Piscinibacter sp. HJYY11: one gene and its partner. The protein of the gene in region 2 binds, or shares a complex with, the protein of the main gene of each other region. Links are inferred from orthologs where the notes say so. Each region holds a gene or a part of one and is shown on either strand. Other genes may lie near its edges.

What was found. Proteins that work in one complex are often made in the same cells at the same time.
Region 1: the proteins of rpsG (region 2) and tig are in contact, whole or in part, in a crystal structure (PDB 3GTY), measured with the Thermotoga maritima proteins. The link is inferred for Piscinibacter sp. HJYY11 from one-to-one orthologs. Residues at the interface, in WP_004081843.1 of Thermotoga maritima: Lys34, Lys52, Lys55, Glu59, Arg62, Gln63, Glu66, Asn67, Lys69, Val71, Arg95, Ala109, Lys110, Lys111, Gly112, Arg113, Pro114, Glu117, Glu121, Ile124, Ala125, Tyr127, Asn128, Asn129, Thr130, Gly131, Lys135, Asp139, Arg142, Met143; in WP_004081061.1 of Thermotoga maritima: Glu122, Val124, Val129, Leu130, Tyr133, Glu188, Gly259, Ile262, Tyr263, Glu266, Ser270, Glu273, Gln274, Glu277, Arg308, Gln311, Ile312, Ser315, Tyr316, Glu325, Arg329, Arg336, Leu363, Phe366, Trp367, Arg373, Leu377, Arg381, Leu384, Glu387.

Annotation. Positions count from the first base shown.
Region 1 is NZ_JAERQZ010000001.1:839,671-846,401, reverse strand. The notes cover bases 923-3,859. They hold tig (trigger factor), read left to right. Parts: upstream 923-1,705; coding sequence 1,706-3,013; downstream 3,014-3,859. Other genes in these bases: clpP (ATP-dependent Clp endopeptidase proteolytic subunit ClpP), read left to right, coding at 3,159-3,782; JI745_RS03815 (efflux RND transporter permease subunit), read left to right, coding at 923-1,499. Outside these bases: more of JI745_RS03815, read left to right, coding at 1-922; ATP-dependent Clp protease ATP-binding subunit ClpX, read left to right, coding at 3,913-5,181; lon (endopeptidase La), read left to right, coding at 5,285-6,731. UniProt on the Bacillus subtilis protein: Involved in protein export. Acts as a chaperone by maintaining the newly synthesized protein in an open conformation. Functions as a peptidyl-prolyl cis-trans isomerase.
Region 2 is NZ_JAERQZ010000001.1:3,962,909-3,966,806, reverse strand. Bases 1,006-3,780 are described here. They hold rpsG (30S ribosomal protein S7), read right to left. Parts: upstream 2,741-3,780; coding sequence 2,270-2,740; downstream 1,006-2,269. Other genes in these bases: JI745_RS18425 (PIN domain-containing protein), read left to right, coding at 3,551-3,780; rpsL (30S ribosomal protein S12), read right to left, coding at 2,886-3,263; fusA (elongation factor G), read right to left, coding at 1,006-2,201. In the rest of the region: more of fusA, read right to left, coding at 96-1,005; more of JI745_RS18425, read left to right, coding at 3,781-3,898.

The sequences.
Region 1 (6,731 bases), 3.1 Mb from region 2 along the record:
GCACCTTGGGGCTCGGGGTTGTTGGCATGAGTAAGGTGCAGAACCAGTTCTTCCCCGATTCGAACCGGCTCGAACTGCTGGTCGACCTGTGGCTGCCGGAAGGTTCGTCGTACAGCGCCAACGAAGCGATCACGAAGAAAGTGGAAGCGCGCCTGATGAAGCTGGAAGGCGTGGACCACGTGACCACCTGGGTGGGCAGCGGCGTGCCGCGCTTCGCGCTGGTGCTCGACCAGATCTTCCCGCAGACCAACGTCAGCCAGATCGTGCTGCTGCCGAAGGACCTGGCTGCACGCGAGAAGCTGCGCCACGAGCTGCCCGAGCTGCTCGCGACCGAATTCCCCGAAGTGCGGGCGCGGCCCAAGCTGCTGCCCAACGGGCCGCCGGTGCCTTACCCGGTGCAGTTCCGCGTCGTCGGGCCGGACCCGGCCCAGGTGCGCGCCTATGCCGATGAGGTGAAGGCGATCATGTTGAAGAACCCCAACATGCGCGGCGTGAACGACAACTGGAACGAGTCGGTCAAGGTATTGCGCCTGGAAGTCGACCAGGACAAGGCACGGGCGCTGGGTGTTTCCAGCCAGGCCATCGCGCAGGCGGCGCGCACGCTCAACAGCGGCACGACCGTCGGCCAGTACCGCGATGGCGACAAGCTGATCGACATCGTGTTGCGCCAGCCGTTGGAAGAGCGCAAGGCGATCACCGACCTGGCCAATGCCTACGTGCCCACGACCACCGGCCGCAGCATCCCGCTGGGGCAGATCGCCAAGGCGAACTTCGTGTGGGAACCGGGCGTGCTGTGGCGCGAGAACCGCGACTACGCTGCGACGGTCCAGGGCGACATCGTCGAAGGCCTGCAGGGGGCGACGGTGACGGCACAGCTCGACCCGCTGTTCGCGCCCATCCGCGCCAAGATGCCCGCAGGCTACCGCGTGGAAGTGGCCGGTGCGGTGGAGGAAAGCAGCAAGGGCCAGGGCTCGATCGCGGTCGGTGCGCCTCTGATGCTCTTCATCATGTTCACGCTGCTCATGCTCCAGCTGCAGAGCTTCAGCCGCGCGATGCTGGTGTTCCTGACCGGGCCGCTGGGCATCGCTGGTGTGGCAGCGGCGCTGCTGCTGCTGAATCGGCCGTTCGGGTTCGTGGCGCTGCTCGGCGTGATCGCGCTGATGGGGATGATCATGCGCAACTCGGTGATCCTCATCGACCAGATCGAGCAGGACCGCGCCCGCGGCGTGCCGACCTGGGACGCAGTAGTCGAAGCCTCGGTGCGGCGCTTCCGCCCGATCATCCTGACGGCCGCGGCGGCCGTGCTGGCGATGATCCCGCTGTCGCGCAGCGTCTTCTGGGGCCCGATGGCGGTGGCCATCATGGGCGGCCTGATCGTCGCGACGGCACTCACGCTGCTGGCCTTGCCCGCCATGTATGCGGCCTGGTTCCGCGTCAAACCTGCGGGGCAGGAACAGAGTAAGCAGGAAGAGGGCGGAAGGCTCGCCACAAGCGGCTAAAATCCGCGGTCCCCGAATTCGGCCGGATCAGTGTGACGGGGTCGCAGGTACTCGGTACAGCGACCCCGAAGCACTTTTCAGGCACCCGCGCGGGTGGCGAAATTGGTAGACGCACCAGGTTTAGGTCCTGACGCCAGCAATGGTGTGCGGGTTCGAGTCCCGCCCCGCGCACCAGCCTTATCCAAACCAGAGAGTCCGTACACATCATGGCTGTCACTGTTGAAACCCTCGAAAAGCTCGAACGCCGCATCACGCTGACGCTGCCGGCCGACACCATCAACAACGAGGTGCAGTCGCGCCTGAAGCGCCTGGCCCGCACGGTCAAGGCCGACGGGTTCCGCCCCGGCAAGGTGCCGATGAGCGTGGTGACCCAACGCTATGGCTACTCGGTCCACTACGAGGTGATGAACGACAAGGTCGGCCAGGCTTTCGAGCAGGCCACCAACGAAGCCAAGCTGCGCGTCGCCGGCGCGCCGCGCATCACCGAGAAGGAAAACCCGCCCGAGGGCCAGGTCGCTTTCGACGCGACCTTCGAGGTCTACCCCGAAGTGAAGCTGGGCGACATCTCCACCGCCGAAGTCGAGCGCGTGAGCGCTGAAGTGACCGACGCTGCCATCGACAAGACCCTCGACATCCTGCGCAAGCAGCGCCGCACCTTCGCCCAACGCGCCCAGGGCGACGCTGCCGGTGAAGGCGACCGTGTGACCATCGATTTCGAAGGCAAGATCGACGGCGTGCCCTTCGACGGCGGCAAGGCCGAGGGTTTCCAGTTCATCATCGGCGAAGGCCAGATGCTGGAGCAGTTCGAAAAGGCCGTGCGCGGCATGAAGGCCGGCGAATCGAAGACCTTCCCGCTGCAGTTCCCCGAGGACTACCAGGGCAAGGACGTGGCCGGCAAGGAAGCCGACTTCCTCGTCACTTTGAGCAAGATCGAGTCGCAGAACCTGCCCGAAGTGAATGAAGCGCTGGCCAAGAGCCTGGGCATTGCCGACGGCACCGTGGCTTCGTTGCGCGCCGACATCAAGAAGAACCTCGAGCGTGAAGTGAAGTTCCGCGTGCTGGCCCGCAACAAGGCCGCCGTGATGGACGCCGTGGCCAAGACCGCCGAGCTCGACCTGCCGACCGCACTGGTGGCCAACGAGACCGCCCGCATGATCGAGTCGGCCCGTGCCGACCTGAAGAAGCGCGGCATCAAGGACGCCGACAAGGCCCCGATCCCGGAAGAAATCTTCAAGCCGCAGGCCGAGCGTCGTGTGCGCCTGGGCCTGGTTGTCGCCGAACTCGTGCGTGCCAACAACCTGCAGGCCAAGCCCGAGCAGCTGCAGGCCCACATCGAGGAAATGGCGCAGAGCTACGAGAAGCCGGCGGAAGTCGTTCGCTGGTACCTCAGCGACCGTGAGCGCATGGCCGAAGTGGAAGGCGTGGTCATCGAGAACAACGTCACGGAGTTCGTGCTCAGCAGGGCCAAGGTCACCGACAAGGTCGTGCCGTTCGACGAGCTGATGGCCGGCTGATCGACCGCGATCGGCGAGGAAAGGGCGCCAGCCGGCACGGCGGGGCGCCCTTTGTTTTTCCATCGATCACTTTTCTGTGTCGCCTCTCTTGACGCGACATAATCAAGCCCAACCTGTAGGCATCACTTCTGAAGGACGCAACGGCATGAGCGCGCTGGACACTCTGGGTTTGGGCATGGTGCCCATGGTCATCGAACAGTCGGGCCGCGGCGAGCGCGCCTATGACATCTACAGCCGCCTGTTGCGCGAGCGCATCGTGTTCCTGGTCGGCCCGGTGAACGACCAGACCGCGAGCCTGGTCGTCGCGCAGTTGCTCTTCCTCGAGAGCGAAAACCCCGACAAGGACATCCACTTCTACATCAACTCGCCGGGCGGCTCCGTGACGGCCGGCATGGCGATCTTCGACACGATGGAATTCATCAAGCCCGATGTGTCGACCATGTGCGTGGGCATGGCAGCCAGCATGGGTTCGTTTCTGCTGATGGCCGGTGCCAAGGGCAAGCGTTTTGCGCTGCCGAATGCCCGCGTCATGATCCACCAGCCCTCGGGCGGTGCTCAGGGCCAGGCCACCGACATCGAGATCCATGCCCGCGAGATCCTCAAGACCCGCGAGCAACTCAACAAGGTCTACGCCGAGCGCACCGGACAGCCGATCGAGAAGATCCGCGCCGACATGGAGCGCGACTTCTTCATGGACCCGGAAGAGGCCAAGAACTACGGCCTGATCGACCAGGTGCTCAACAAGCGTGCCGGTCCGTCTGCCAGCTGAGGCAAACGGACAGGGGCCAAGGCCCGTAACTGCGACTGAAACGGGGCCTTTTTTGCGATCAAGGCCCCGTTTTCTTTTGCTCTATCATTGAACCGACTCCCTCTATCAAGCGCTCGTGCGACCCACCTAAATGGCCGAGAAAAAAGGCTCCTCCAGCGAGAAAGTCCTGTACTGCTCCTTCTGCGGCAAGAGCCAGCATGAGGTGAAGAAGCTGATCGCCGGTCCGTCGGTGTTCATCTGCGACGAGTGCATCGAGCTGTGCAACGACATCATTCGCGACGAGGTGCCGGCGGATACGCCGGAAGCCCGCGCCGCCAAGTCTGATTTGCCGGTTCCGGCCGACATCAAGGCCAGCCTGGACCAATATGTGATCGGGCAGGACACGGCCAAGCGCACGCTGTCGGTTGCGGTCTACAACCACTACAAGCGCCTCAAGCACATGGCCACGTCGAAGGACGACGTGGAGCTGGCCAAGAGCAACATCCTCCTGATCGGCCCGACGGGCTCGGGCAAGACGCTGCTTGCGCAGACGCTGGCTCGCCTGCTCAACGTGCCCTTCGTGATCGCCGACGCCACCACGCTCACCGAAGCCGGCTACGTGGGTGAAGACGTCGAGAACATCATCCAGAAGCTGCTGCAGAACTGCAACTACGACGTCGACAAGGCCCAGCGTGGCATCGTCTACATCGACGAGATCGACAAGATCTCGCGCAAGGCCGACAACCCGTCCATCACCCGCGACGTGTCGGGCGAGGGCGTGCAGCAGGCCCTGCTCAAGCTTGTGGAAGGCACCATGGCGTCTGTGCCGCCGCAGGGTGGCCGCAAGCACCCGAACCAGGATTTCCTGCAGATCGACACGACCAACATCCTGTTCATCTGCGGCGGGGCCTTCGACGGGCTCGAGAAGGTCATCCAGAACCGATCCGAGAAGTCGGGCATCGGCTTCGGTGCCACGGTGCATTCAAAGAGCGAGAAGCGTGTTTCCGAGGTGTTCCGCGAGGTCGAGCCTGAAGACTTGATCAAGTTCGGCCTGATTCCCGAACTGGTGGGCCGCCTGCCGGTCGTTGCGACCCTGGGTGAGCTGACCGAAGACGCCCTTGTGCAGATCCTGACCGAGCCGAAGAACGCGCTCGTCAAGCAATACCAGAAGCTTTTCGCGATGGACGGCGTCGAACTCGAGATCCGCCCGTCTGCTCTGAGCGCCATTTCCAAGAAAGCCCTGGCCCGCAAGACCGGCGCCCGCGGCCTGCGCTCGATCATGGAGCTCTCCTTGATCGACACGATGTTCGAGTTGCCCACGCTGGACGGCGTGGCCAAGGTGGTGCTCGACGAGCACACCATCGAAGAGAACGCCAAGCCCCTCTTGGTGTATCGAGAACAGGCTAAAGCCAGTGCCTGACGCGCCTCTGAGACTGAGGACCCTGAATAGCCTGCGCCTATCGGGCAGGTGTCTTGCAATTGATCCCTCGAGCCCTATGTGGGCCTGAGAAAGAGAGGTTCCTATGTCCGGACATCCTGTTTTGCCCGCTGAGCCCATCACCATGCCGCTGCTTCCGCTGCGGGATGTGGTGGTCTTCCCACACATGGTGATCCCGCTGTTCGTGGGTCGGCCGAAGTCCATCAAGGCGCTGGAAGCGGCGATGGAAGCGGGTCGTCAGATCATGCTGGTTGCGCAACGCGCCGCCGGCAAGGACGAGCCCAAGCCCGACGACATGTTCGAGGTGGGTTGCGTCTCCAGCATCCTGCAGATGCTGAAACTACCCGATGGCACGGTGAAGGTGCTGGTCGAAGGCATCCAGCGCGCCAACACCCACAGCATCAGCGACAACGGTGAGCACTTCGTGGCCGAAGTGACCCCGGTGCCGCCGGAGACCGACTCCAAGCCCGAGGTCGAAGCCCTGCGCCGCGCGGTGACGCAGCAGTTCGACCAGTACGTCAAGCTCAACAAGAAGATTCCGCCGGAGATCCTGACCTCCATCGCGGGCATCGATGATGCCGGCCGCCTGGCCGACACGATTGCGGCGCACCTGCCGCTGAAGCTGGAAAACAAGCAGTCGGTGCTCGATCTCTTCGCCGTGGACAAGCGGCTGGAGAAACTGCTCGAGCAACTCGAGCACGAAGTCGACATCCTCCAGGTGGAGAAGCGCATCCGTGGTCGCGTGAAGCGCCAGATGGAGAAGAGCCAGCGCGAGTACTACCTGAACGAGCAGGTCAAGGCGATCCAGAAGGAACTCGGTGACGGCGAAGAAGGCGCCGACATGGAGGAGCTGGAAAAGAAGATCATCGCCGCGAAGATGCCGAAGGAGGCGCGCAAGAAGGTCGATGCCGAGCTGAAGAAGCTCAAGCTGATGTCGCCCATGTCGGCCGAAGCGACCGTTGTGCGCAACTACATTGACACGCTGATCAACCTGCCCTGGACCAAGAAGACCAAGATCAAGCACGACCTTTCGCATGCCGAGGAAGTGCTGAACGAGGACCACTACGGCCTCGAGAAGGTCAAGGACCGCATCCTCGAGTACCTCGCGGTGCAACAGCGAGTCGACAAGGTCAAGGCGCCCATCCTGTGTCTGGTCGGCCCTCCTGGCGTGGGCAAGACCTCGCTCGGTCAGAGCGTGGCGCGCGCTACTGGGCGCAAGTTCGTCCGCATGGCGCTGGGCGGCATGCGGGACGAGGCCGAGATCCGCGGCCACCGCCGCACCTACATCGGATCGATGCCGGGCAAGGTGCTGCAGAGCCTCTCGAAGGTCGGCACGCGCAATCCGCTGTTCCTGCTCGACGAGATCGACAAGCTGGGAATGGATTTCCGTGGCGACCCGTCGTCGGCGCTGCTGGAAGTGCTCGACCCCGAGCAGAACCACACCTTCAGCGACCACTACGTCGAGGTCGACTTCGACTTGAGCGACGTGATGTTCATCGCCACCTCGAACTCGATGAACATTCCGCCGGCCC
Region 2 (3,898 bases):
AGTGCGGTGTTTAAGGTCTCCGGCGGAGGGGTGATCCGCCTGCCACTGGCAGCAGGCGGGGCTCCGACGAAGACCGGCTCGTCTAACTAAATCGATTACTTGGTGCCGCGCGCCGTGATGATCGCGTCGGCCACGTTCTTCGGAGCTTCGCTGTAGTGCTTGAACTCCATCGTGTACGTGGCACGGCCTTGCGACATCGAGCGCAGCGTGGTCGAGTAGCCGAACATTTCCGACAGCGGAACTTCGGCCTTGATGATCTTGCCGCCGCCAGGCATGTCGTCCATGCCCTGCACCATGCCGCGACGGGACGACAGGTCGCCCATCACGTTGCCGGCGTAGTCTTCCGGGGTTTCCACTTCCACGGCCATCATCGGCTCGAGGATCACGGGGCTGGCCTTGCGGCAAGCGTCCTTGAAGCCCATCGATGCGGCCATCTTGAAGGCGTTTTCGTTCGAGTCCACTTCGTGGTACGAACCGAAGGTCAGCGTGACCTTCACGTCGACAACCGGGAACCCAGCCAGCACGCCGTTCGGGAGCGTGTCTTCCACGCCCTTCTTGACGGCCGGGATGAATTCACGCGGCACCACACCGCCCTTGATGGCGTCGACGAACTCGAAGCCCTTGCCGGGCTCCTGCGGCTCGACGGTCAGCACGACGTGGCCATATTGGCCCTTGCCGCCCGACTGGCGCACGAACTTGCCTTCGACATCGGTCGCGGTCTTGCGGATGGTTTCGCGGTAGGCCACCTGCGGCTTGCCCACGTTGGCTTCCACGCCGAACTCGCGCTTCATGCGGTCGACGATGATTTCCAGGTGCAGCTCGCCCATGCCGGAGATGATGGTCTGGCCCGATTCTTCGTCGGTGCGCAGGCGGAACGACGGGTCTTCAGCCGCCAGACGACCCAGCGCGATGCCCATCTTTTCCTGGTCGGCCTTGGTCTTGGGCTCGACGGCCTGCGAGATCACCGGCTCCGGGAAGATCATCTTCTCGAGCGTGATCACGTGCTCGGGGTCACACAGCGTCTCGCCGGTGGTCACGTCCTTCAGGCCCACGCAGGCGGCGATGTCGCCGGCCAGAATTTCCTTGATTTCCTCACGCTGATTGGCGTGCATCTGCAGGATCCGGCCGATGCGCTCCTTCTTGCCGCGGATCGGGTTGTAGACCGAGTCACCCGACTTCAGCACGCCCGAATACACACGCACGAAGGTCAGCTGACCGACGTACGGGTCGGTCATCAGCTTGAACGCCAGCGCGGCGAACTTCTCGTTGTCGTCGGCCTTGCGGGTGACTTCCTTTTCGTCTTCGTCGGTGCCCGGCACCGGCGGGATGTCGACCGGCGACGGCATGAAGTCGATCACCGCGTCGAGCATGCGCTGCACACCCTTGTTCTTGAAGGCGGTGCCGCAGAGCATCGGCTGGATCTCGGTCGCGATCGTGCGGGTGCGGATGCCCTGCTTGATCTCGGCTTCAGTCAGGTCGCCCGACTCGAGGTACTTGTTCATCAGCTCTTCGCTGGACTCGGCCGCAGCTTCGAGCATGTTCTCGCGCCACTTCTGCGCGTCGGCCTGCAGGTCGGCCGGGATGTCCTTGTAGTCGAACTTCATGCCCTGGGAAGCTTCGTCCCAGATGATGGCCTTCATCTTGATGAGGTCGACCACGCCGGTGAAGTTGTCTTCGGCGCCGATGGGGATCACGATGGGCACCGGGTTCGCCTTCAGGCGAACCTTCATCTGGTCATAGACCTTGTAGAAGTTCGCGCCGGTGCGGTCCATCTTGTTGACGAACGCGAGGCGGGGCACCTTGTACTTGTTGGCCTGGCGCCAGACGGTTTCCGACTGGGGCTGCACGCCACCCACGGCGCAATACACCATGCAGGCGCCGTCGAGCACGCGCATCGAGCGTTCGACTTCAATGGTGAAGTCCACGTGCCCCGGGGTGTCGATGATGTTGATGCGGTGCTCGGGGTGGTTGAGCTCCATGCCCTTCCAGAAGCAGGTCGTCGCGGCCGACGTGATGGTGATGCCGCGCTCTTGCTCCTGCTCCATCCAGTCCATCGTGGCGGCGCCGTCGTGCACTTCGCCGATCTTGTGGTTCACACCGGTGTAGAACAGGATGCGCTCGGTCGTCGTCGTCTTGCCGGCGTCGATGTGCGCCGAGATGCCGATGTTGCGATAGCGCTCGATGGGGGTCTTGCGGGCCATGGTGGCACTCCAGAAACTGAAAAGCGCGCCTGACGGTCACACGACCCAGGCGCGCAGGGGACCAGAACTTAGAAGCGGAAGTGGGAGAACGCCTTGTTGGCTTCTGCCATGCGGTGCACTTCGTCGCGCTTCTTCATCGCGCCGCCGCGGCCTTCGACGGCCTCGAGCAGCTCGTTGGCGAGGCGCTGGGCCATCGACTTCTCACCACGCTTGCGCGCCGATTCCTTCAACCAGCGCATGGCCAGGGCCACGCGGCGCACGGGGCGAACTTCCACGGGAACTTGGTAGTTCGCACCGCCCACGCGGCGTGACTTCACTTCGACCATCGGCTTGATGTTGTTCAGCGCGACGTTGAAGATCTCGAGTGGATCCTTGCCCGACTTCTTCTCGACCTGGTCGAGGGCACCGTAAATGATGCGTTCGGCCACGGCCTTCTTGCCGGACTCCATGATCACGTTCATGAACTTGGAGAGCTCGACCGAGTTGAACTTCGGATCGGGGAGGATGTCCCGTTTGGGGACTTCGCGACGACGAGGCATTTCTCTTCCTTTGGCTTCAGTTGGCGGGGCTTTTCAGCTTCGCCGCGGAATCGCACGCTTTGCGACTCCACTTACTCGGCACATCACACGATGTACCGCAATACGACGTGCGCAGCATGACGCTGGCGCATGACAACTTGAACTATCAGGCCTTCTTCGGGCGCTTCGCACCGTACTTCGAACGAGCCTGCTTGCGGTCTTTCACGCCTTGCAGGTCGAGCGAGCCACGGACGATGTGGTAACGCACACCAGGGAGGTCCTTCACACGACCGCCGCGCACGAGCACGACGCTGTGCTCCTGCAGGTTGTGGCCTTCACCGCCGATGTACGAGATGACCTCGAAACCGTTGGTCAGGCGCACCTTGGCGACTTTACGAAGGGCCGAATTCGGCTTCTTCGGCGTCGTGGTGTACACACGCGTGCAAACGCCACGGCGCTGGGGGCCGCCCTGCATCGCAGGCGACTTGGACTTCGTGGCTTCGGTCTCACGACCCTTGCGCACGAGTTGGTTGATGGTTGGCATTGGTAACTTGTTCCCGTTTGAAGCTACACGGGCGCCTGACTCTTTCGAGAAAGGCGCCATGACTCTTTGATTTCCAGTAGAAGTCGTCGAGCGCTCCACTGGGAGACGAGCCCGAAGCCGTGAGAGGTCACGGTGAGCCGCCCGACAAAGAGCGCAGCCCACAGGACACGTCACCTTGTGTGTTGTGTGCCTGTCGACAAAACCTGCTGAAAAGCCCGCGATTATATTCGTGGCAACCCTCACTCGCAAGCAAGGACTTGGACGCAAGCCTCTCGAAGCCGGCCGTCGTGCTGGACACCAACGTGGTCCTGGACTGGCTGGTGTTCCGCAACCCTGAAGGCCGGGCCCTCTTTGACGCCATCGAACAGGGCCGGCTGCGCTGGATCGTGACCGAGCCGATGCACGATGAACTGCTGCACGTGCTGGGCCGAGGCGTTGCCGCCGCATACCGCCCCGACCTGGCCATGATTGGCGAAAGTTGGCGCCGGCTCTCGGAAATTGCCTCAATCCCCGTGCTCCAAGACGAGGCGACGCGCCTGCGTTGCACCGACACCGACGACCAGAAGTTCGTCGACCTGGCCCTGGCACGGGCCCGCTGGCTGGTCAGTCGCGACCGGGCGGTGCTCAAGCTCGCC